DNA from 3 places in the Nocardioides sp. YIM B13467 genome. Region 2 is predicted to be linked to each of the others. Evidence: riboswitches for the same ligand, from Rfam matches in the RefSeq annotation. Region 2 holds a riboswitch; each other region holds the start of a gene.
The links. Region 2 has a riboswitch for cobalamin ahead of ACFX43_RS15400 (ribonucleotide-diphosphate reductase subunit beta). Riboswitches for the same ligand answer to the same signal wherever they lie in the genome.
Positions count from the first base shown of each region.

Region 1 (4,782 bases), 330 kb from region 2:
GGAGAGCACGAAGACCTGGTCGCAGTAGGCGGCGGCGAGGTTGAGGTCGTGCAGGGCGACGAGGCAGGTCGTGGGCATCCGGCGGACCAGCGAGAGCAGGGCCAGCTGGTGACGTACGTCGAGATGGTTCGTCGGCTCGTCCAGGAGCAGGATCTCGGGCTCCTGGGCGAGCGCCCGAGCGATCTGCGTACGTTGCCGCTCGCCGCCCGAGAGGGTCGAGAAGCGCTGGTCGAGTCGGTCGGCGATGCCGGCGTGGGTGGCGGCCTCCTCGATGACGGCGCGGTCGTGGGCGCTGTCGGGGGCCCAGGCCGGGCGGTGCGGGATCCGACCGAGCGCGACGACGTCGCGTACGCGGAGGTCCTGGCTGGTCGCCGGCTCCTGCTCGACGACCGCGAGTCGGCGCGCCAGCCGGCGCCGGGACATGCCGGCGAGCGGGCTGCCGCCGAGCAGTACGTCGCCGGAGTCCGGCGGCCGGAGACCGGCCAGGATCCGGATCAGCGAGGACTTCCCGGAACCGTTGGGACCCAGCAGCCCGACGGTGGTGCCGTCCTCGACCTGCAGGGACACCTCGTCGATGACGAGCCGGCCACGGGGAGCCCAGTGGACCCGGCCGGCCTCGAGCGCGGTCATCGGGCCGCCTCCGTAGCGCAGGCGCCAGAATACGGACGCGGCCCGATGAAGGGCTGACGGGTCGCTCGCTGAGGCTCGCTCATCGGCGGGCCCTCAGCAGCACCAGCGCGAAGGCCGGCACCCCGATCAGCGCGGTCGCCACTCCGACCGGAAGCTCCTCGGGATCGATCACGGTCCGGGCGGCGGTGTCGACCCAGATCAGGAAGATCGCGCCGAGCAGCGCGGTGGTCGGGAGCAGCAGGCGGTGCCCGACCCCGACCAGCGCACGGGCTAGGTGGGGCAGGACCAGCCCGACGAAGCCGATCGCCCCGGACGTGGAGACGATGACGGCCGTCATCAGCGCCGTGAGCACGAGGAGCACGGCCCGGATGCGCGTGACGTCGATGCCGAGCGAGGCGGCCGCGTCGTTGCCGAACGCGAACGCGTCCAGCCACCCGGCGCCCGCGATGCAGCAGAGCAGCCCGCCGAGCACGATCACCCCACAGACGAGTACGTCGGTCCAGCTCGCCGAGGAGAGCGACCCGAGCAGCCAGAAGAGCACCCCACGTGTCTGCTCGGCGTCGGCCGAGGTGAACACGATGAAGGACGTGAGTGCCGAGAAGAGCTGGGTCGCGGCGATGCCGGCCAGTACGAGCCGGTCGGTGGTGCCGCCGGCGAGCGAGGCCAGCAGCAGCACGAGTGCGAACGAGACGAGCGCACCCGCGAACGCCCCGGTGGAGAGACCGATCGCGCCCGACCCGACGCCGAGCACGACGACCGCGACCGCCCCGGTGGAGGCTCCCGAGGAGATGCCGAGCACGAACGGGTCGGCGAGCGGGTTGCGCAGCAGCGACTGCAGGATCACGCCGCAGATCGCCAGTCCGGCCCCGCAGATCCCCGCCAGCAACGTACGCGGCAGCCGCAGGTCCCACACGATGCTCTGCTGGAGCAGGGTGAGGTCGGAGAGCCCGAGCCCGGTCCGGTCGGCGACGACGCCGTAGACGTCGGCGACGCTCAGGTCGGAAGGCCCCACGGTGATGGCGCCGGCGACCGAGGCCAGCACCACCAGCGGCGCCACCAGCAGGACGCCGGCGCGGGGGAGGCGTACGGACATCAGCGGAGGTCGAGGTCGGCCAGCTGGTCCGCGACGTTCTCGACCGCGTAGACGGTGCGGATCGAGGGGTTGAGCTCGGCACCGGACAGCGTCACGAAGCGATCCTTCTGGACCGCCTCCATCCGGGCGGTGACCGGGTTGCTCTTCAGGTAGTCGATCTTGGCGCGCGCGGTCTCGGCGGTCTGGCTCTTGCGGGTCAGGTCACCGAGGACGATGACATCGGGGTTGCGCTCGGCGACGGTCTCCCAGTTGATCTGCGGCCACTCGTCGGTGGTGTCGTCGAAGACGTTCTCGATGCCGAGGGTGCGGCCGATGATCCCCGGGCCGCCGCAGCAGCCGGCCAGATAGGGCGACTCGGAGTTGGCGAACCAGTACATCGCGCTCACCTCACCGGTCGGTGCCTCGGTCCGGGCGGTCGCCAGCCTCTTCGACAGGTCGGCCACGAGCTCCTCTCCCTGCTCGGGGACGCCGAAGATCCGCGCCAGGTCGGTGATCTCCTGGAAGATCGTGTCGATCTCGAGGGGGTCGTGGCGGGTGCCGTCGTCATCGCCCTCGTTGTCCTTGAGGCACTCGGCGGGGGAGAGGTAGGAGCCGACGCCGAGCTTCTCCAGGTCCTCGGGTGTGGTCACCCCGCCCTCGCCCAGCGTGCTGATGAAGGAGGCCGTGACGAAGTCCGGCTCGGCCTCCAGGACGCGCTCGTAGGAGGGCGCGTTCTCGGCCAGCCGGGGCACCTGCTCGTTGTCCGCGGCCAGCGAGTCGAGCACCGGGTCGGTCCAGGTCGCGGTGCCGACCATCCGGTCGGCGAGACCGAGCGAGAGCAGGATCTCGGTGGAGCCCTGGTTGAGCGAGACGACGCGCTCGGGCGGTGCTTCGATGGTGATCTCGCGCCCGCAGTTGGTCAGGGTGAGCGGGTAGCCTGCGGTGTCGGCGGCTGCCTGCTGTGTGCCGGAGGGCTGGTCGGCGGCGCAGCCGGCCAGCGCGGAGCAGAGCACCAGGACGGTGCTCGCGGTGAACGTTCGGATGGTGCGGGAGGGGTGCACGTCGGTCCTCGAGCGGGTCGCGGGCTGGTGCGCGTCGCCCGTCCTGACCGGCAGCGGTCTGCTGCAGGGCCAGCAGGTCTTCGGACTCGGGATCGACCGGCGCGAGACGCCTTCCCAGGCCCGAGGGCCCAGTGGCACAGTGTCCCGTCCGTCACCCACACCGCTGCGCGTCAGTCCCGGGCTCTCACCGGGTTCCCGTGCCGGGACTACGTCCCGAGCGGCTGGCCAGAAGACCGTAGCAGGCGGCCCCGCCCGCGTGGGGGACGACCTCAGCCCTCGCGATGGGCGCTCAGCCCGTCCTCTCCGGGCGAGACCGAGTCGTGGAGCCTGATCGTGTGGTCGTAGTGCTCCTCGGCCATCGGCCGGTAGTCGATCCGCGGCTCCGTCATCACGCCCTCGAGGCGTACGCTCAGGTCGGCCTCGATCCGCGCCATGACCTGGGCGTCGATGGTGTCTGTATCGGTGATCAGGTGCGGGCGCAGCGGGTCCATCCCGGTGTACCAGAACGTGCCGTGCAGCAACGGCCACAGGACGTCCTCGATGTCGCCGCTGATCCCGCGCGGACCGAGGGTCGCGGCGCGGTCACCGGCGGTGACGATCGTCAGCGCGCGCTTGCCGACCAGGCCGCCCTTGCCGTACTTGAGCGGCTTGCCGGTCTCCGGATCCGGTACGTCGAAGGCGAACCCCGACTCGAAGACCCGGTCGATCCAGCCCTTGAGGATGGCCGGCACCGAGTACCACCACAGCGGGAACTGCACGACGAGCAGATCGGCCTCCCGCAGCCGGTCCTGGTGGCGGCGTACGTCGGCCTCGCCCCGCTCCACCAGAAGTGGATTGAAACCTTCTCGATAGAGGTCGATCTCGTCGACGCTCCAGCCGGCCGCGCCGAGCGCGTTCACGCCGACCTCGCGCAGCCGTCCGTTGAGTGATGACGCGTGCGGATGTGCCCATACCCAGAGTGCATGCATGGGGCCCTGAACGCCGTCTGACGCGGCGGGATTCCCGCCCGGATGCGGGCGGGCGCCGACGCGGTCTGATGACAAAGTCCGGATCTCGCTCAAATTAGCGGCCTCAGAGTGTTGACGTATGTGATTGCCATCACTAGCGTAAACCAGGCTTGAAACCTTTCAATTCGAGGAGCTGCCCATGCCGGACACACCCGCCGCACTGGAGCTGCGGGACGTGGCCAAGTCGTTCGGCCCCGTACGCGCCCTCCGGTCCGGAAGCCTCCGGGTCGAGGCCGGATCCATCCACGCGCTCGTGGGGGAGAACGGTGCCGGGAAGTCGACCCTGGTCAAGATCGTCGCCGGGCTCTACCGCCGCGACGCCGGCGACTACCTGCTCTCCGGGGAACAGGTCGACTTCCGCAACACCGCCGACGCCAAGCAGGCCGGGGTCGCGGTCATCTACCAGGAGCCGACCCTCTTCCCCGACCTCTCCGTCACCGAGAACATCTTCATGGGACGCCAGCCGACCAACCGCTGGGGCAAGATCGACCGCGCCGCGATGCGCACCGAGGTCGTCGAGCTCTTCGCCAGGCTGGGTGTCCCGATCGAGCCCGACCGTCCGACCGAGGGCCTCTCGATCGCCGACCAGCAGCTGATCGAGATCGCCAAGGCGCTCTCGCTCGACGCCAAGGTCCTGATCATGGACGAGCCGACCGCCGCCCTGTCGGGCAACGAGGTCGAGCGGCTGATGAGCGTGGCGCGCACGCTGCGCGACCAGGGCTGCGCCGTCGTCTTCATCTCGCACCGCTTCGACGAGGTGTTCGCGCTCTGCGACACGATCACGGTGATGCGCGACGGCGCCTACATCTCCACCGACCCCATCTCGGCGGTCACCGAGGACGAGATCGTCCAGCGGCTCGTCGGTCGCGAGGTCTCCGACCTCTACCCGAAGCTCGAGGCCACCGTCGGCAAGCCCCTGCTCGAGGTCAAGGGCCTCACCCGCACCGGCCTGTTCCAGGACATCAGTCTCACCGTCCGCGAGGGCGAGATCGTCGGCCTGGCCGGCCTCGTC
Region 1 is NZ_JBHZPJ010000046.1:2,053,443-2,058,224, forward strand. It holds gene ACFX43_RS16915 (ABC transporter ATP-binding protein) at 1-630, opposite strand, end outside; gene ACFX43_RS16920 (FecCD family ABC transporter permease) at 710-1,723, opposite strand; gene ACFX43_RS16925 (ABC transporter substrate-binding protein) at 1,723-2,763, opposite strand; cobalamin riboswitch at 2,817-3,004, opposite strand; gene ACFX43_RS16930 (NAD(P)H-dependent oxidoreductase) at 3,033-3,731, opposite strand; gene ACFX43_RS16935 (sugar ABC transporter ATP-binding protein) at 3,910-4,782, shown strand, end outside.
Region 1: linked by a shared signal. The riboswitch ahead of ACFX43_RS16925 (ABC transporter substrate-binding protein) and the one ahead of ACFX43_RS15400 (ribonucleotide-diphosphate reductase subunit beta) in region 2 are both predicted to bind cobalamin.

Region 2 (11,307 bases):
GCCCCCCGGGATCCGGCGCTGCGCGCCGAGGTCGTACGCCGCCGGATGGCCTTCGACCTGGACGCTCCCGCGTTCGTCGAGCGCTACGTGGCCGCCGAGCGCGACGTGACCGCACGGGTCTCCACCGCGCGCGCCCTCGTCGGGAAGGTCCGGCTCACCGCGCCCGGGCTGCTCAAGATCGCCGAGGTCTGCGCGGCGTTCGAGGTCGACGGGCTGCGCGCCGACATCGTCACCGCCCGCACCGCGGTCGCGCACGCGGCCTGGGCCGGGCGCTCCGAGGTCACCCGCGAGGACATCCGCCGCGCCGCCCTGCTGGCTCTCCCGCACCGCCGCCGTCGCAACCCCTTCGACGCTCCCGGGCTCGACGAGGACCTGCTCGACCGCATCCTCGGCGACGAGGAGCTGCCGCCCGAGCCGCCGGAGGGCGGGCCGGAGCACGACGACCCGCAGGACGGACCGAAGGACGGACTCGAGTCCGATCCGGAGGCCGGGCCGGCCGAGAGCTCCCACGGCGACTCCTCGGAGACCGAGCCCGTCGAGACGTCCCAGGAGGAGACCTCCACAACGAACGAGGCCCCGCCCAGCCCGTCCGCGGGGAACACCTCGACCACCGCCGCAGGGGCCGCGTACCGCCCCCGCCTCCTGACCGTGACCGGCCTGGGCACGGGCCGCACCGGCGGCCGGAGCAAGGCGATCGGCAGCAGCGGCCGCCGGATCGGCGCGAGCGTCAGCACCCGTGGCTCGCTCCACCTCGTCGAGACGCTCAAGGCCGCCGCCGGCAAGCAGAGCTCCCGGGACCGCACCTCGGCGAAGGTCGAGCTGAGGATCGAGGACCTCCGCACCGCGGTCCGTGAGGGCCGCGAGGCCAACCTGGTGCTCTTCTGCGTGGACGCCTCCGGGTCGATGGCCGCGCGCAAGCGGATGGCGCAGGTCAAGGCCGCTGTCCTCTCGCTGCTGCTCGACGCCTACCGGCGCCGCGACAAGGTCGGGATGATCACCTTCCGGGGCGAGGGCGCCGAGCTGGTGCTGCCGCCGACCGGGTCGGTCGACCTCGCCGCGGCACGTCTCGACGAGGTGCCCGCCGGAGGGCGTACGCCGCTGGCCGAAGGCCTCCTCGAGGCCGCCCGTGTGCTCCAGCGCGAGCACCTGCGTGACCCGGATCTGCGGCCGCTGCTGGTGGTCGTCACCGACGGTAGGGCGAACTCCAAGACCCACGGCAAGGACGCCGTCCGGCGTTCGCAGCAGGCCGCCGCGTACGTCGCCGGTCTGGGCGTCACCACGGTCGTCATCGACTCCGAGAGCGGGCCGATGCGGCTCGGGCTGGCCCGCCAGTTGGCCGTGCACCTGGGCGCCGAGCACGTGCCGGTCGCCGAGGTGAGCGCCGAGGCGCTGACCTCCGCCGTCCACGGGTTCACCGGATCCACCATGGGAAGGGGCGCTGCCTGATGCCGAAGGGACAGCCGCTGAACGTACCCGACGACGGGCTCACCACCCGCCAGCGTCGCAACCGGCCGCTGGTGATGGTCCACACCGGCCCCGGCAAGGGAAAGTCGACCGCCGCCTTCGGGCTCGCGCTGCGCGGCTGGAACCAGGGCTGGCGGATCGGGGTCTTCCAGTTCGTGAAGTCGGCCAAGTGGCGCATCGGCGAGCAGACCGTGCTCGAGCGCCTCGGGAAGCTGCACGAGGAGACCGGCGAGGGCGGTCCGGTCGACTGGCACAAGATGGGCTCCGGCTGGTCCTGGAGCCGCAAGCAGGGTGACGCCGAGGACCACGCCGCGGACGCCGTCGAGGGCTGGGCCGAGATCAAGCGGTGCCTGGCCGCGGAGACGTACGACCTGCTCGTCCTCGACGAGTTCACCTACCCGATGAAGTGGGGCTGGGTCGACGCCGCCGAGGTCGCCTCCGTCCTCGCCGAGCGGCCGGGCCGCCAGCATGTGGTGATCACCGGCCGCGACGCCGACCCCGCCGTGCTCGAGGTCGCGGACCTGGTCACCGAGATGACCAAGATCAAGCACCCGATGGACGCCGGCCAGAAGGGCCAGCGGGGCATCGAATGGTGACCCTGCCCCGGCTGGTGGTCGCTGCTCCCTCGACCGGCTCGGGGAAGACGACGATCGCCACCGGGCTGATGGCGGCGCTGCGTTCCGCCGGGCATGAGGTCAGCGGTCACAAGATCGGGCCGGACTACATCGACCCGGGCTACCACGCGCTCGCCACCGGGCGTCCGGGACGCAACCTCGACCCGCATCTGGTGGGGGAGTCGCGGGTCGTGCCGCTGCTCCTGCATGGTGCAGCCGGGGCGGACGTGGCCGTCATCGAGGGAGTCATGGGCCTCTACGACGGCCGCCTCGGCACCGACGGCTTCGCCTCCACAGCCCACGTCGCAGCGCTGACCTCCTCGCCGGTCGTCCTGGTCCTCGACGTCGCCCGGATGTCCCGCTCCGCTGCCGCGATCGCCGCCGGGATGGCGGCCTTCGACCCGTCGGTACGCATCGGGGGAGTCGTGCTCAATCGCTGCTCCCCGGGGCGCAACGCCGAGGAGATCCGGCGAGCGCTGGAGCAGGTCGGGCTGCCGGTGCTCGGCATGCTTCCGCGCGACGAGTCGCTCGCCTCCCCGTCGCGTCACCTGGGCCTCGTCCCGGTCGCCGAGCGTGACGAGTCGGTCGCGCTGATCGAGCGGCTGGGGGAGCAGGTTGCCGCTCACCTCGACCTCTCCGTTCTGCTCGACGTCGCCCGCTCGGCTCCGGACCTCGACGATGTCGCCTGGGACCCGGCCAGGGCGCTGGAGACCGATGCCTCGCCCGGCAGGGACCGTCCCGTCGTCGCGGTCGCGGGTGGCCGTGCCTTCACGTTCCGCTACCCCGAGACCGAGGAACTCATGGAGGCGGCAGGCTGCGACGTACGCTCCTTCGACCCGCTCACCGATCCCGTGCTCCCCGAGGGCACGCGTGGGATCTACCTCGGCGGTGGCTTCCCGGAGATGTACGCCGCCGACCTCGCCGCCAACGCGAGCCTCCTCCGCGACCTCCGCGAAGCGGTCGCAGCCGGAGTGCCGACCGTCGCCGAGTGCGCCGGGCTCCTCTATCTGGCCGAGTCCCTCGACGGCGTACCCATGGCCGGCGCCGTCCCCGCGCACGCGGCCATGAGCGAGCGCCTCACCCTGCGATACCCCGTCGCCACCGCCGCCTCGGACTCCCTCCTCACCCGTGCCGGCGAGCAGGTCACCGGCCACGAGTTCCACCGCACCACAACGACCCCCGCCGCGGGTCTCCAGCCCGCATGGTCTGTCGAGACGTCAGTTGCGTCGGCCGAGACGTCAGTTGCGTCGGCCGAGACGTCAGTTCTGGACGACGAAAGTCGAGTTTCGCGCCCCACAAGTGCCAACTCGGCCGACGCACGTGACGCCTCGGCCGACGCACGTGACGCCTCGGCAGGCGGGGGTGACGGTTCGACCCTGACGGGGTTTGCGTCGGAGACGCTGCATGCGTCGTACCTGCATGTGCATTGGGCCGGTCATCCGAAGCTGGCGGCGCGGTTTGCGACGGCGGTTCATGGTGCGTCGCCGCACTTTCCCGCCATGGCGGGGAAGGGCGGCGCGATGAGCGCCGGTTCGGCCGCAGAATCCCGCCATGGCGGGAAAATGCCCGCCACTACGGACGGCCCGCTGACGGATCCGCTGCGGCACCACGGGGACGTCGAGGTCGGGGATGGGCTGCTCGACTTCGCGGTGAACGTCTACCCCGGCGAGCGGCCGGAATGGCTGGACCAGGCGCTCCACGAGTCGCTGGCGTCGGCGGCCTACCCCGACGAGGAGCCGGCGCGGGCAGCGCTGGCCAAGCACCACGGCCGCGAACGTGCTGAGGTGCTCCCGACGGCGGGGGCGGCGGAGGCGTTCACGCTGGTCGCGCGGGCCAGGCCATGGCGGCGGCCGGTCGTCGTCCACCCCCAGTTCACCGAGCCCCACGCGGCGCTCGAGCAGGCCGGACACACCGTCACCGAGGTGCGCCTCCGTGCCGAGGACGGGTTCGCGCTCGACCAGGCGACGGTGCCCGAGGACGCGGACCTGGTCGTCGTCGGCAACCCGACCAACCCGACCGGTGCGCTCCATCCGGCCGAGGCCCTCCGCGCCCTCCTCCGGCCCGGCCGGCTGGTCGTGGTCGACGAGGCGTTCATGGACGCGGTTCCCGGCGAGCCCGAGACCCTCACCGCGGAGCGGACCGAGGGTCTGCTCGTGATTCGGAGCCTGACGAAGCACTGGTCGATCCCCGGCGTACGCGCCGGCTACGTCGTCGGCGACGCCGCCGCGATCAGCGACCTGGAGGCGGTACGTACCCCGTGGTCGGTCTCAGCCACGGCGGCCACCGCGATGCTCGCCTGCGCCACCGAGCGGGCGAGTGCCGAGGCCCGTGAGCGCGCTGAGCGGATCACCGCCTGGCGCGACCATCTCGAGACCGGCCTACGGGACCAGCAGATCGAGTACGTCCCCTCGGCCGCCTCCTTCGTCCTGGCCCGCCCGGGCGCCGGAGTCCGTGAGGCTCTGCGCGAGCAGGGCATCGCCGTACGCCGCGCCGACACCTTCCCCGGGCTCGGCCCGGACTGGGTGCGGATCGCGGTACGCCCCGAGGGCCCGACCGACCAGCTCCTGGCCGCGCTGCGCCAGACCCGGGCAGTCTCGTGAACCCGCGGGCGGTCGGGCTCCTGGCCGGCTTCGCGCTGGACCGCCTGCTCGGGGACCCGCGGCGATTCCACCCGGTCGCCGGTTTCGGGACGGTCGCGATGAAGGCGGAGCGCACTTGGTACGCGGACGACCGGGCCCGAGGCGTCCTCCACACAGCGACGCTGGTCGGCGGAGCGGTCGTCCTGGGCGCCGCCGCGGGGCGACTCGCTCAAGGCCGGATCGGGACGACCCTGGTGACCGCGGCCGCGACCTGGGCGGTCCTGGGCGGCCGCTCACTCGAGCGCGAGGCCCTGGCCGTCCACGAACATCTCGACCGCGCCGACCTCCCGGCGGCGCGACAGCGGCTGACCCACCTCGTCGGCCGCGACACCGAGAAGCTCGACGCCTCCGAGGTCTCCCGGGCTGTGGTCGAGAGCGTCGCCGAGAACACCTCCGACGCCGTGGTCGCACCGCTGGTGTGGGGAGCCGTCGCGGGCGTACCCGGCCTGCTCGGCTACCGTGCCGCCAACACCCTGGACGCGATGGTCGGCCACCACAACGACCGCTACGAGCGCTTCGGCTGGGCCAGTGCCCGCCTCGACGACGTGCTCAACCTGCCCGGCTCGCGCCTCTCCGGCCTGCTCACGCTGGCCGCCGCGCCGTCGCGGGCCGGGCAGGCGTGGGAGGCCTGGCGCCGCGACGCCGCGCGGCACCCGAGCCCGAACGCCGGCGTCGTCGAGGCGTCCTTCGCGGGCGCCCTCGACATCCGCCTCGGCGGCACGAACCGCTACTACGGCAACCGGATCGAGCACCGCGCGGTGATGGGTGACGGCCGCGATGCCGCCCCTGCCGACGTCGTCAGCGCCACCACGCTCGCCCGCAGGGTCGGTATCGGCGCCGCTCTGGTCGCGGCGGCGTACGCCGTCATCACTCAGCGTCCGTGACGGAAGGCCCGTGCCAGGACCGCGGGCGGTGCCTCAGTGATGCCCGGTCCGCCGGCGCGGGTCCACTGAGCCAGTGCGTCGGCCACCCTCGCCGTGCCGACCCGGGCGACCCAGACCGGCCGCGCCCCGCGCTGCCGCCCCTCGGGTGAGGGACCGACCACCACGACGTCGGCTCGCTCGCATGGGCCGAGGCAGTCGGCGACACGTACGGTCGCCGACTCCCCAGCAGCTGCGTTCAACGTCGTGAGCACGGCCGCGTGGTCCACCCCGGGCGACTTCCGCTCCGTCCCACAGCAGCACCCGCGGCAGACCGTCAGCGTCGGCCGCCCGGCCGGCTCGCTCATCCCTCGCAGGCCGCGCAGTCAGGGCCGTTCTCGATGGCACAGACCTCGGCATCGCTCCAGTCGTCCCAGGTCAGGTCGTCGATGGCGTCGGTGGCGGTCGGGGTCTCGTTCATGGTCATGCCTCTCGGTCGAAGGTGGTCAGTTCGAAGTGCGGGTCTGCTTGCTGGCCTGGATGCCGGCCCGCGAGCGCAGGTAGTACAGGCTCTTGATGTTCGGGTCGAGCAGGGCGAGCTTGTGGATCTTGCTGATGTACTGCGGGGTCGCGTCGGCCTGGAAGAACAGGTTGAGCGACTGGGCCTGGTCGATGTAGACCTGCCGGTCCGACGCGCGGGCGAGCAGGATCTCCTGGTCGATCTCGTAGCCGGTCTTGAAGACGTCCTTCTCGTGCTCGTCGAGCCAGTCGACGTGCTGGACCGAGCCGCCGTGGTCGACGATGTCGTCGATGTGTGCCTGGTCGTAGACCCCGCGCTCCTCCATGACCTCGACGAGGTTCTGGTTGGCCCGGGGCATCTCGCCGGCCGAGGTGGTCTGGTTCCAGACGCATGCGACGTACGGCTCGATGCCCTGGCTGGTGCCGCCGACGATCACCGCGGTGCTCATCGTCGGCGCGATGGCCATCAGGTGGGAGTTGCGCCGTCCGACGCACCACTCCGGGATGCCCGCGACCGAGCCCATCCACCGCGACGCGGCGTCGGCGTGCGACGAGATCCGCTCGAAGATGTCCTTGTTGAGCGCCGCCGCCTTGTCCGACTCGAACGGCACCCGCTGCTTCTGCAGGTAGTCGTGGTAGCCCATCACGCCCAGCCCGAGGCTGCGGGCCTTCTCGGTGTAGCGCACCGCCCGCTCCAGGCCGCGGATGGTGCGGGCCTTGCGCAGGAACGCCTCGGCGACCGCGTCGAGGAAGACGGTCGCGACGTACGCCGTGTCCTGGTCCTTCCACTCGTCGTAGGTCGAGAGGTTCAGCGAGGAGAGCACACAGGTGTAGGAGTGGTCCTCGTCGCTGAACAGGGTGATCTCCGAGCACAGGTTGGAGGCCTTGTTGGCCAGCCCGTTGGCGCGGTAGGACTCGGTCTGCGCCGCGTTGACGGTGTCGACCTTCCAGATGTAGCCCTTGCCCAGCACCACCCGGATCTTCAGCACTCGCTGGTAGCGCTCGAGCGCGTCGCGATCCCCGGCGAGCATCCGGTCGATGAACGCCTGGCTGAAGATCCAGCCGACGTTCTTGTTGGCGGGCTCGCGGAAGATCAGATCGGCGAGCTCGTAGAAGTCCGGGTGGTCCACCGGCAGGTAGCCCGCCCAGGAGCCGCGGCGGGTGGCGCCCTGGCTGATCTGGTTGGTCATCTCCACGAAGTTGCAGAAGACCGGGACCACGCCGTTGGCCTTGCCGTTGTCGCTGAACTTCGCGCCGCGGGGCCGGACGTCACCGAGGTACGCCGAGGTCCCGAACCCGTTCTGGGAGAGGATCGCCGCCTCCTTGAGGGTCTCGTAGAAGCCCCAGACCGAGTCCTCGACGTAGGACCCCTCGCACGAGACGGGCAGACCCCGGTCGGTGCCGAGGTTGGACAGCACCGGTGTCGACGGGGAGAGCCACCCGTTCCAGATCGCCTCGAAGAACCGCTCCGTCCAGGAGACGCCGTCCTCGCGGGGGTACATCTCGTCGGCGAGGTCGCCGGCGGTGCTGGCGATGGTCTCGTAGCGCTCCCGGACGCTCTGGTCGGCGACGGTGTACTTGGCCTTGAACATGGCGTAGCCCGCCGTGGTCATGAAGGCGGGCACGATGCCTTCGGCCTGCAGTGCCTTGCGCTCGGCGGAGAGCGCCTCCCAGTTGCTGTTGCTGCCCATTAGAAGCTGAACTCCGTCTCGCCGATGTTGCGGTTGTATTCGTTGCCGGTGACCTGGAAGAAGTCGTGGAACTGGGTGCCGTTGATGCCGTTGTAGAACCATTCGGCGATCGGGTTGGCCCCGACGTTGAACAGCGGCTCCATCCGCATGTTCTCCAGGGTCATGTCGATGCGGGACCTCACGAAGGTCTCCAAGTCGGCCTGGTCGATGCCGGCGATCGGCCCGTGGTCGAAGAGCATCTCCACGATCCGGGCCTCGTGGGCGTAGAGGTGCTCGGCGACGCCGCGAACCCTCGCGAAGAGGTCGTCGCGCTCGGCCTCGAACTTGTCGGCCGGGACGGTGGCGGCGTACTCGTCGAGAGTGGTGTTGAACAGCCAGGCGCCTCCGGTGGCGTGCAGGTTCTCGTCGCGGGCGGAGAAGTTGATGCCGCTGATCACGTTCTGCAGCAGGTTCTTCCCGCCGGACTGGAAGTGCTTGAGGAAGGCGAAGTTGGAGTAGAGGACGCAGTTCTCCATCAGGGTGAAGACGCTCAGCGCGTAGAGCAGGTCCTCGTCGGCGATCGCGTCCCACACGAACTGGATCCGCTCGGCCAGCACCGGGTCGTTCTTGTAGGAGTCGTAGAACTCCTCGGTGTCGATCATCAGCACCTTGTTGAGCTTCGCGTAGAACGGCGCGTGCATGTTCAGCTCGGCGAACGAGAAGGCGTTGGCCATCATCTGGACCTCCGGACGCGGGAACGCGTGGAAGATCCGGTCGCCCCACACCTCGCCGCCGAGGATCAGCTCGTAGATGGTGAACAGCTTCAGCGTCGTCTTGACCGCGGCCTGCTCGGCGTCGGTCATGTTGACCAGGAAGTCCTGCTTGTCGTTCTCGACCGGGATCTCCTCGGCGGTCCAGAAGATGCTCCGCTGCTTCTTGGCCAGGTCCTCGGCCATCGGATAGTCGAAGACGTACGCCGACTTCTCGGTGCGGATCGGTAGACCCTCGGTGTCGATCAAGCCCCATGCCCCCTTGCTCACGCGGGCCCCGCGGCCCGCTGGATGTCTCGTGCATCCGTGCCGGGGCAGGGAGGACGGCGGCGGCGCGCCGGGCGGACCCGGTCACGTGGTGCTCGCTCGATCCCCTGACCTTCCCTCGAGGTCGCGGACCCCACCATGAGGTGGGCACTGGCAGGTCTTCGGACTCGTGGGCGTCTCGTGCTCGGTCCTAGTGGCCGTCGCTTCCCAGGAGCCGGCTTGCTCCCAGTGCTTCGTGACGGCGGTCGTTCCCACTCACCGCTGCGGGGCAGTCCCGGACTCACACCGGGTTCCCTCTTGCCTCTCCCGCCCCGTCGCCGAGGTGGGAGAACCAGCTGCGAGGACCACTATATGCGGGAATTACACCAATGCAACTTCCTAGATCTTGTGTTCCGCCGTGTCGCCGGAAACTTCCCCGACGCCGTACCTGCGGCCCGTGCTAGCCTCTGCGCCGAGTCGAACGCATCCTGATGGATGCCAGGGAACTCCGGTGTGAATCCGGGACTGGCGCGCAGCGGTGAGGGCGACGGTGACGCTAGGCAGCCACTGGGGACCGGGTCCCTGGGAAGGCGGCGTCACCGGGTGAACCCGAGTCCGAAAACCTGTCGGCTCAGATGTACGTCACGGCCCTCGCGACCAGGGTCCCGAGGACCTGAGAGGCCGACCGCCGTGGAAACGCCGTCCCGCGAGACCCTGAGCCCGCGCCGTGGCCGTGACCGGAGACGACGAGTCCCGTTCGTGCCGCTGGTGGCTGGGCTGCTGCTCGCCTCGGCGCTCAGCGCCGTCGCGTCCCTGGCCTTCGGGTCCGAGCGGATACCGATCGGTGAGGTCATCGCGGCGGTCGGCGACCGGCTCCAGGGCGACGCCCCGGGGAAGTGGGACGTGATCGTGTGGGAGCTGCGCGTCCCCAGGGCGCTGATGGCGCTCGCCGTAGGCGCCGGCCTGGCCGTCGCCGGTGCGGGCATGCAGACCCTGGTCCGTAACCCGCTCGCCGACCCGTTCCTCCTCGGGATCAGCTCGGGCGCCTCGGTGGGAGCGACGGCGGCGATCACCACCGGGGCGCTGGGCGGCCTCGGCATCTATGCGGTCTCCGGCGGCGCGCTGCTGGGGGCGGTCGGCTCGGCCATGCTGGTGTGGCTGGTGGCCACCGCGCAGGGCGGGTTGACTCCGATCCGGTTGGTGCTCTCGGGTGTCGTGCTCTCCTCGGGGCTCTCCGCGATCGCCTCGTTCCTGGTCTTCATGAGCGATGATCCGCGCGCGGCGGACTCGGTGATGTTCTGGATGCTCGGCAGTGTCGGTGGCGCCAGCTGGGAGAAGCTGTGGCTGCCCGCGGTCCTCAGTCTCGTCCTGGGCCTCGGAATGCTGGCGCTCCACCGTTGGCTGGACGCGCTGGCCGCCGGCCCCGAGACCGCCGCGGCGCTCGGCGTCGACGTCGCGGCGCTGCGTACGACTCTGTTCGTCGCGCTGGCCGTGCTGGTCGGGGTCCTGGTCGCGGTCAGCGGTGGGATCGGGTTCGTCGGGCTGATCGTGCCGCACGCGGCCCGGCTGCTCGTGGGCGCCCAGCACCGGGTGGTGCTCCCGGTCGCGGCCCTGGGGGGCGGGCTGTTCCTGCTGTGGGTCGACGTGCTCGCCCGGGTGGTGGCCCGCCCCCAGGAGATCCCGCTCGGGGTGGTCACCGGCGTCGTCGGCGCGCCGCTCTTCCTGCTGCTGCTCGGCCGCGGTCAGTACCGGTTCGGCGGTGACAGATGAGCGGGTCGCCGGCCGCGCTGCGGCTGCGCGGGGTCGCCGCCCGGCTGGGCGAGCGCGAGGTGCTCCGCGATGTCGATCTGGACGTGCCGGTGGGCACCCGCCTCGGCATCGTCGGCGTCAACGGCGTGGGCAAGTCGACCCTGCTGCGCATCCTCGCCGGGGTGCTGCGGCCCAGCGCCGGGCGGGCCCATCTCGCCGACGAGACCGGCCGGCTCTACGAGACCGCCCGGCTCGGCTCGCGTGAACGCGCCCGCCGGATGGCGTACGTCCCCCAGGAGGAGGTCGTCTCTGCCGAGCTGCTCGTCGGTGAGATGGTGGCGCTGGGCCGGGTGCCCCGCACCCGGCCCTGGTCCCGAGGCGGTCGGCAGGAGCGCGAGATCGTCCGGGCGGCTCTCGATGCCGTCGGCCTCGCTGACCGCATCGACGACCCGTGCGACCGGCTCTCCGGCGGCGAGCGGCGCCGGGCGGTGATGGCCCGCGGCCTCGCCCAGGAGTGCCCGGTGATGCTCCTGGACGAGCCCACCAACCATCTCGACGTCGCCTGGCAGCTGCGGCTGCTTGAAAGTGTCGCCGACCGGGCCGAGACCCTGGTCGCGACCATCCACGACCTCGATCTGGCGCTTCGCTCCTTCGACCGGCTGGCGGTCCTCGGTCGGCCGCAGGGCAGCGAGCCCGCCGGCGATCCACAGAGTGGCCCGGCGACGGTCGTGGCCTATGGCCCGCCTGCCGAGGTCCTCGACACCATCCGCGTCGAG
Region 2 is NZ_JBHZPJ010000046.1:1,720,551-1,731,857, reverse strand. It holds gene ACFX43_RS15430 (VWA domain-containing protein) at 1-1,446, shown strand, start outside; gene cobO (cob(I)yrinic acid a,c-diamide adenosyltransferase) at 1,446-2,060, shown strand; gene ACFX43_RS15420 (cobyrinate a,c-diamide synthase) at 2,054-4,678, shown strand; gene ACFX43_RS15415 (cobalamin biosynthesis protein) at 4,675-5,601, shown strand; gene ACFX43_RS15410 ((2Fe-2S) ferredoxin domain-containing protein) at 5,589-5,945, opposite strand; gene ACFX43_RS15405 (ribonucleotide reductase N-terminal alpha domain-containing protein) at 6,084-7,787, opposite strand; gene ACFX43_RS15400 (ribonucleotide-diphosphate reductase subunit beta) at 7,787-8,806, opposite strand; cobalamin riboswitch at 8,938-9,154, opposite strand; cobalamin riboswitch at 9,244-9,428, shown strand; gene ACFX43_RS15395 (FecCD family ABC transporter permease) at 9,542-10,552, shown strand; gene ACFX43_RS15390 (ABC transporter ATP-binding protein) at 10,549-11,307, shown strand, end outside.

Region 3 (4,782 bases), 1.9 Mb from region 2:
GACCAGCCGAGCTCGCGGCCGAGCTCGACGAGCGGCGGCACGATGGGCGAGGTCTCCAGGACGTCGGCGGGGTCGCCGACCGCGACGGAGCCGTCACCGACGAGGAGGGCGATTCGGTCGGCGAACGGCACGACCCGCTCGAGACGGTGCTCGGCGAGGACGACGGAGGTGCCGAGGTCGTGCACCAGCCGGGTGATGGTGGCGAGCACGTCCTCGGCGGCGGTGGGGTCGAGGGCGGAGGTGGGCTCGTCGAGCACGACGACCCGCGGGTGGGTGGTGAGCACAGAGCCGATCGCGACGCGCTGCTGCTGCCCTCCCGAGAGGGTACGCAGCGACCGCTGCCGCAGCTCGGCGATGCCGAGCAGGTCGAGGGTCTCCTCGACCCGGCGCCGCATGGTCGCCGGAGGGAGACCGAGCTGCTCCATCCCGTAGGCGAGCTCCTCCTCGACCGTGTCGGTGACGAACCCGGCCACCGGGTCCTGCCCGACGTAGCCGATGATCCCGGCGCGCTCGCGCGGCGGCGTACGAACGATCGAGGCGCCGTCCAGCAGGACGTCACCGTCGAGCACGCCGCCGGAGAAGCGCGGCACCAGGCCGGCGAGCACGCCGAGCAGGGTCGACTTCCCAGAGCCGGTCGGGCCGGAGACGAGCAGCAGCTCCCCCTCCTCGATGGTGAGGTCGACGTCCTTGAGCACGTGCTCGGAGGAGTCGGGCGGGGTGAACGTGATGCCTCGCAGCTCGATCATGCGACTGCCTCCTCGTGGACGAGCGATGATGCCGGTAGCGGGGCGGCGACGGCCGGGACCAGCCCGACGAGCACACCGGCCATGGCGGTCAGGGTGACTTCCGGGACGGTGCTCACGCCCGGAAAGGCGACCGGGACCTGGTAGCGGGCGACCCACCAGCCCACGGCGATAACCACGATCCCGCTCATGGCCACCACGACCTCCGGCCAGCGCCACCGGTCGGGCCGGTAGACGGTCCGCGTCACCCGGCGGCCGGCGAGCGCCAGCCCACCAGCGGCGGCGCCGACGCCGAGCGCGAGCATGGTGGCGGCCAGCCAGCCTGGCGTGGTGCCGTCCAGCACCGCGTAGACGCCGGCGCAGAGCCCGACGAGCGAGACCAGCATGAGCGCCGAGGTGATCCGCCTGGTGGCGACCGGGACGCCGGCCGTACGTCCGTAGCCGCGCGTGTCCATCCCCGCTGCCAGTGCCATCGACCGCTCCAGGGCGTCCTCGAGGACCGGCACCAGGAAGCGGCGCAGGCGCCTAACGTTTCCGGTCGCACCGGCACGCAGCCGTTGCGCCGCGCGCACCCGCTGCACCGACTCGGCCAGCTGCGGCAGAACCGTCACGGCGACCACGACCGCGGTGCCGATCTCGTAGAGCGCCGGCGGCAGCGAGCGCAGCAGCCGCTTCGGGTTCGCCAGCGCGTTGGCCGCGCCGACGCAGATCACGATGACGCCCAGCCGCAGCCCGTCGTAGAGCCCGGCCAGCAGCGCCTCGCGGGTGAGCGGGCCGAGCAGCCGGATCCCGAGCACCCACTCCGGGAGCGGGATCTCGGGCAGGTCGAGGATCACATGACCGGGAACGGCGCCCAGGAGCACCCTGAAGAGCACCCGGGTCACGACGATGAACACCGCGAGGCCGACGTAGAGCCGGAACGCCTTCGCCCACGGTTGGTCGCCTCGGCGCGCGGCGACCACGACCGACACCACCCCCACCACGAGCAGGAGCAGCAACGGATTGGTGGTGAAGGAGGCGTACGCAGCCATGCCGATCGCCCACACCCACCAGGCGACGGGGTGCAGATCACGGGGCAGGTGCGCGACCGCGGCCGTACGGAAGATGGTGCTCATCGCCGACGCCACCACACGGCACCGGCGGCGGTGAAGAGCACAACGATCCCTGCCGGCGCGACCCAAACAGGCAGATGTTGGGTCTCGGATGCCGAATCCGTCGGCTCCTCCGGAAATAACTCCGGCGACGGGCTTGAGGGCGCCCCCACAGCATCCCCAAGCTCCGTCGCCGGAGCGGTAACGACATCGTCGTCTATCCACGTGAACGCAACACCCTGCCCGGAGGTCACGCTGATTTCGGTAACATTTCTGGAGGCATAGCTCCAGGCCCCCGAATCGTCGGTGATCCACAGCGACCAGTACGCGTCGGCAGGCGGCATCTGAGCGCAACCGGCAGCTTTCGGCCGCTCATCGACGCGACATACGACGCTGGGCATCGAGGTCACATAGGTGAGCGGATGCCCCGCCTTCTCGAAGAGATCGGCGCCGGTGTCACCCTCCTCGGGCTGGACACAGGTGACCTCGGGACCGCCACCCAACGCGTTGGGCTCGACGACGACGGTGACGCCGTCACACGCCTCGGCGGACGATGCCGCAGACGAGGCGGAGACAGGGGTGAAGACAGGTGCGGTGGCCCCGGCGAGGATCGCCAGGGCCACCAACGAGGACCGCAGGATCAGCACGAGCTCTTCGCGGTCGCATCCTTGGGCAGGAAGACCAGCGACGGCAGCGCCTGAGCGGCGGCGAGGCGGTACATCCCCTCGGACTCCTTGGTCAGGCCCTTGGTGTTGCCCTCGGTCAGCGCGGCGTCGTCATAGGCCACCGCGCCGGCGTCCTCGCCACAGGTCACGACGTGGTCGGCGACCCAGCTCGCCGCCTTCTCCGCGGCGTCGGTCTCACCGGCGCGACCGAACGCCCACCCGGCCAGGCCGGTGGTGTTGGAGTTGGCGATGTTGCCGGTCGCGGCCTTGAACGACCCGTCCTCCGCCTGGGTCTCCTTCAGCCACTCCACGCCGGCCGCGACGGCCTTCTCCGCCTCCGGGGAGGCCACCGAGGAGAGCGCGATCAGCGCGAACGCGGTGGCGTCGGCGTCCGGGGCGGCCTTCGGGTCGGCGTCGCAGGTCTGGTCAGCGGCGGCGGGGTCGGCCGTGAAGGTGACCCGGAACCACCCCTCCTCGCACTGCTGCCCGGCCAGGAACTCCGTCGCGGCCGCGGCCTCCTTGCTCTCGGCGTTGTTCAGCGCCCACACGGCGTACGACTGTCCGATGGTGTTGGAGTAGTCGGCCGCCTTCTTGTCCTTGGGGTCGAGCTCGTCGGCGATCCGGCCGCTCGCGGCGACCGTGCCCTCGAGCTGCTTCAGCAGGCCGGGGTCGGAGGCGTCGACGTTCTGCTGGAGAACGAGCGCCTTCGCGGTGGCCCCGGCCGAGGTGACGGTGCCGAACCCGGGCGAGGTGTAGGCCTTCTTGTTCTCCATCACGGCCGCGGCGATCGTGGAGATCTCCTCGTCGTAGCCACCGACCTCTGCCAGCGCGATCCCGATGTCGGCGCTGAGCCCGAAGTCGTCGGTGCCGTACTGCGCGTTGCGGGCCACGCCCTCCGGCGCCTGGGCCACGAGCCAGTCGGCCACCGAGGTGGACACCTTGGCGTCGTAGGTGGGCTTCTCCCCCTCCTCGACGGCTTTCTCGCCACAGCCGGCGAGCGAGGTGAGGGCGAGGGCGGCGGCGATGCCACCGAGGACGGTCTTCTTCATGGTTCCTTCCGCGCTGTTCGTCGGGAAGGCCCAGGGCCGACCCGCTGCTTTCCACGACAGCGTCAGGTCAGTACGCGTCCGTCGGCAGGTGCTCCGGCTCGCCCAGGACACTCTTGGTGCCTGGGCCTACGGTTGCGGGTCAGCGCCGGGATTCGACCGGCTTCCCCCACCACGGCGTGTGTTGATTGAGGCTCTGCTAATTCGGGGCAATCCTATGCCGGGCGAGCCCTGCTTGCGGGATCGCCGCCGAGCAGTCACTCTGTCCCCATGCGCCACAGGATTCTCGGCCTTGTCGCAACCTCGATCTCGGCCACCCTTCTTGCCCTCTGCCCGACCACGACAGCCGGCGCGGAGGAGGCACGGACATCGGTCACGTACGCCGATCTGGTCGCCATGTTCGGCGAGAAGGTCGGTGACCGGAGCACCGTCGAGACCGGGCTGCCGAGCCTCAACCGCGCCATGGCCGATGCCAGGATCACCACCGCCTACCGGCAGGCGGCGTATCTGACCACGCTCGCCAACGAGAGCTCCTTCCACCACGACGCCAAGGGCCGCGACAAGCGGAAGTTCACCGGCCGCGGCTACATCCAGCTGACCGGCGAGGCCAACTACACCGACGCCGGCGCCTACTTCGACATCGACCTTCGCCGCCGCCCCGAGCTCGCCCGGTCGCTGGACTACAGCGCGCCGATCTCGCGGTGGTACTGGACCGTCGCCCGCGACATCAACCCGCTAGCCGACGCCCTCGACATGGGCGGGGTCAACGCGGCGATCGGCTATCCCTACAACAAGAAGGAGGACACCGAGCGCTGCCGCGACTTCAAGGCCGCGCTGAAGCACCTCCACGGGTCGGTGCCCAAGGGCATCAGATGTGCCCGCCCGGCCTCCGCGCAGACCCGCTAGCCATGTGGCCCGGACGGGCGTACGTCACTTCTTGGTGCGTTTGTCGCTGACCGCGATCGCCGAGGTGCCCTCGTCCTTGAGCTCGAAGAGGTCGATCGCCTTGATGAGCTTGGTCCAGGTGGCGTAGCCATAGTTGCGCGGGTCCTCGGAGGACTGGTTGCGGATACGGGAGACCACGGTGCCGACCAGGGCCCAGCCGTCGTCGTCTGCGGCCGCCGCGATGGAGTTGCGCAGCAGCTGGATCAGCCGGGCGTTGCGCTTCAGCAGCTGCCCGTTGGTCGCCGACGACGACGGCTTGCGGGTGCGCGGCGTCCCGGGCTCGGTGTCGGCC
Region 3 is NZ_JBHZPJ010000046.1:3,659,007-3,663,788, reverse strand. It holds gene ACFX43_RS24705 (ABC transporter ATP-binding protein) at 1-746, opposite strand, end outside; gene ACFX43_RS24700 (CbiQ family ECF transporter T component) at 743-1,858, opposite strand; gene ACFX43_RS24695 (hypothetical protein) at 1,855-2,481, opposite strand; gene ACFX43_RS24690 (prenyltransferase/squalene oxidase repeat-containing protein) at 2,475-3,548, opposite strand; cobalamin riboswitch at 3,614-3,749, opposite strand; gene ACFX43_RS24685 (hypothetical protein) at 3,816-4,451, shown strand; gene ACFX43_RS24680 (NYN domain-containing protein) at 4,476-4,782, opposite strand, start outside.
Region 3: linked by a shared signal. The riboswitch ahead of ACFX43_RS24690 (prenyltransferase/squalene oxidase repeat-containing protein) and the one ahead of ACFX43_RS15400 (ribonucleotide-diphosphate reductase subunit beta) in region 2 are both predicted to bind cobalamin.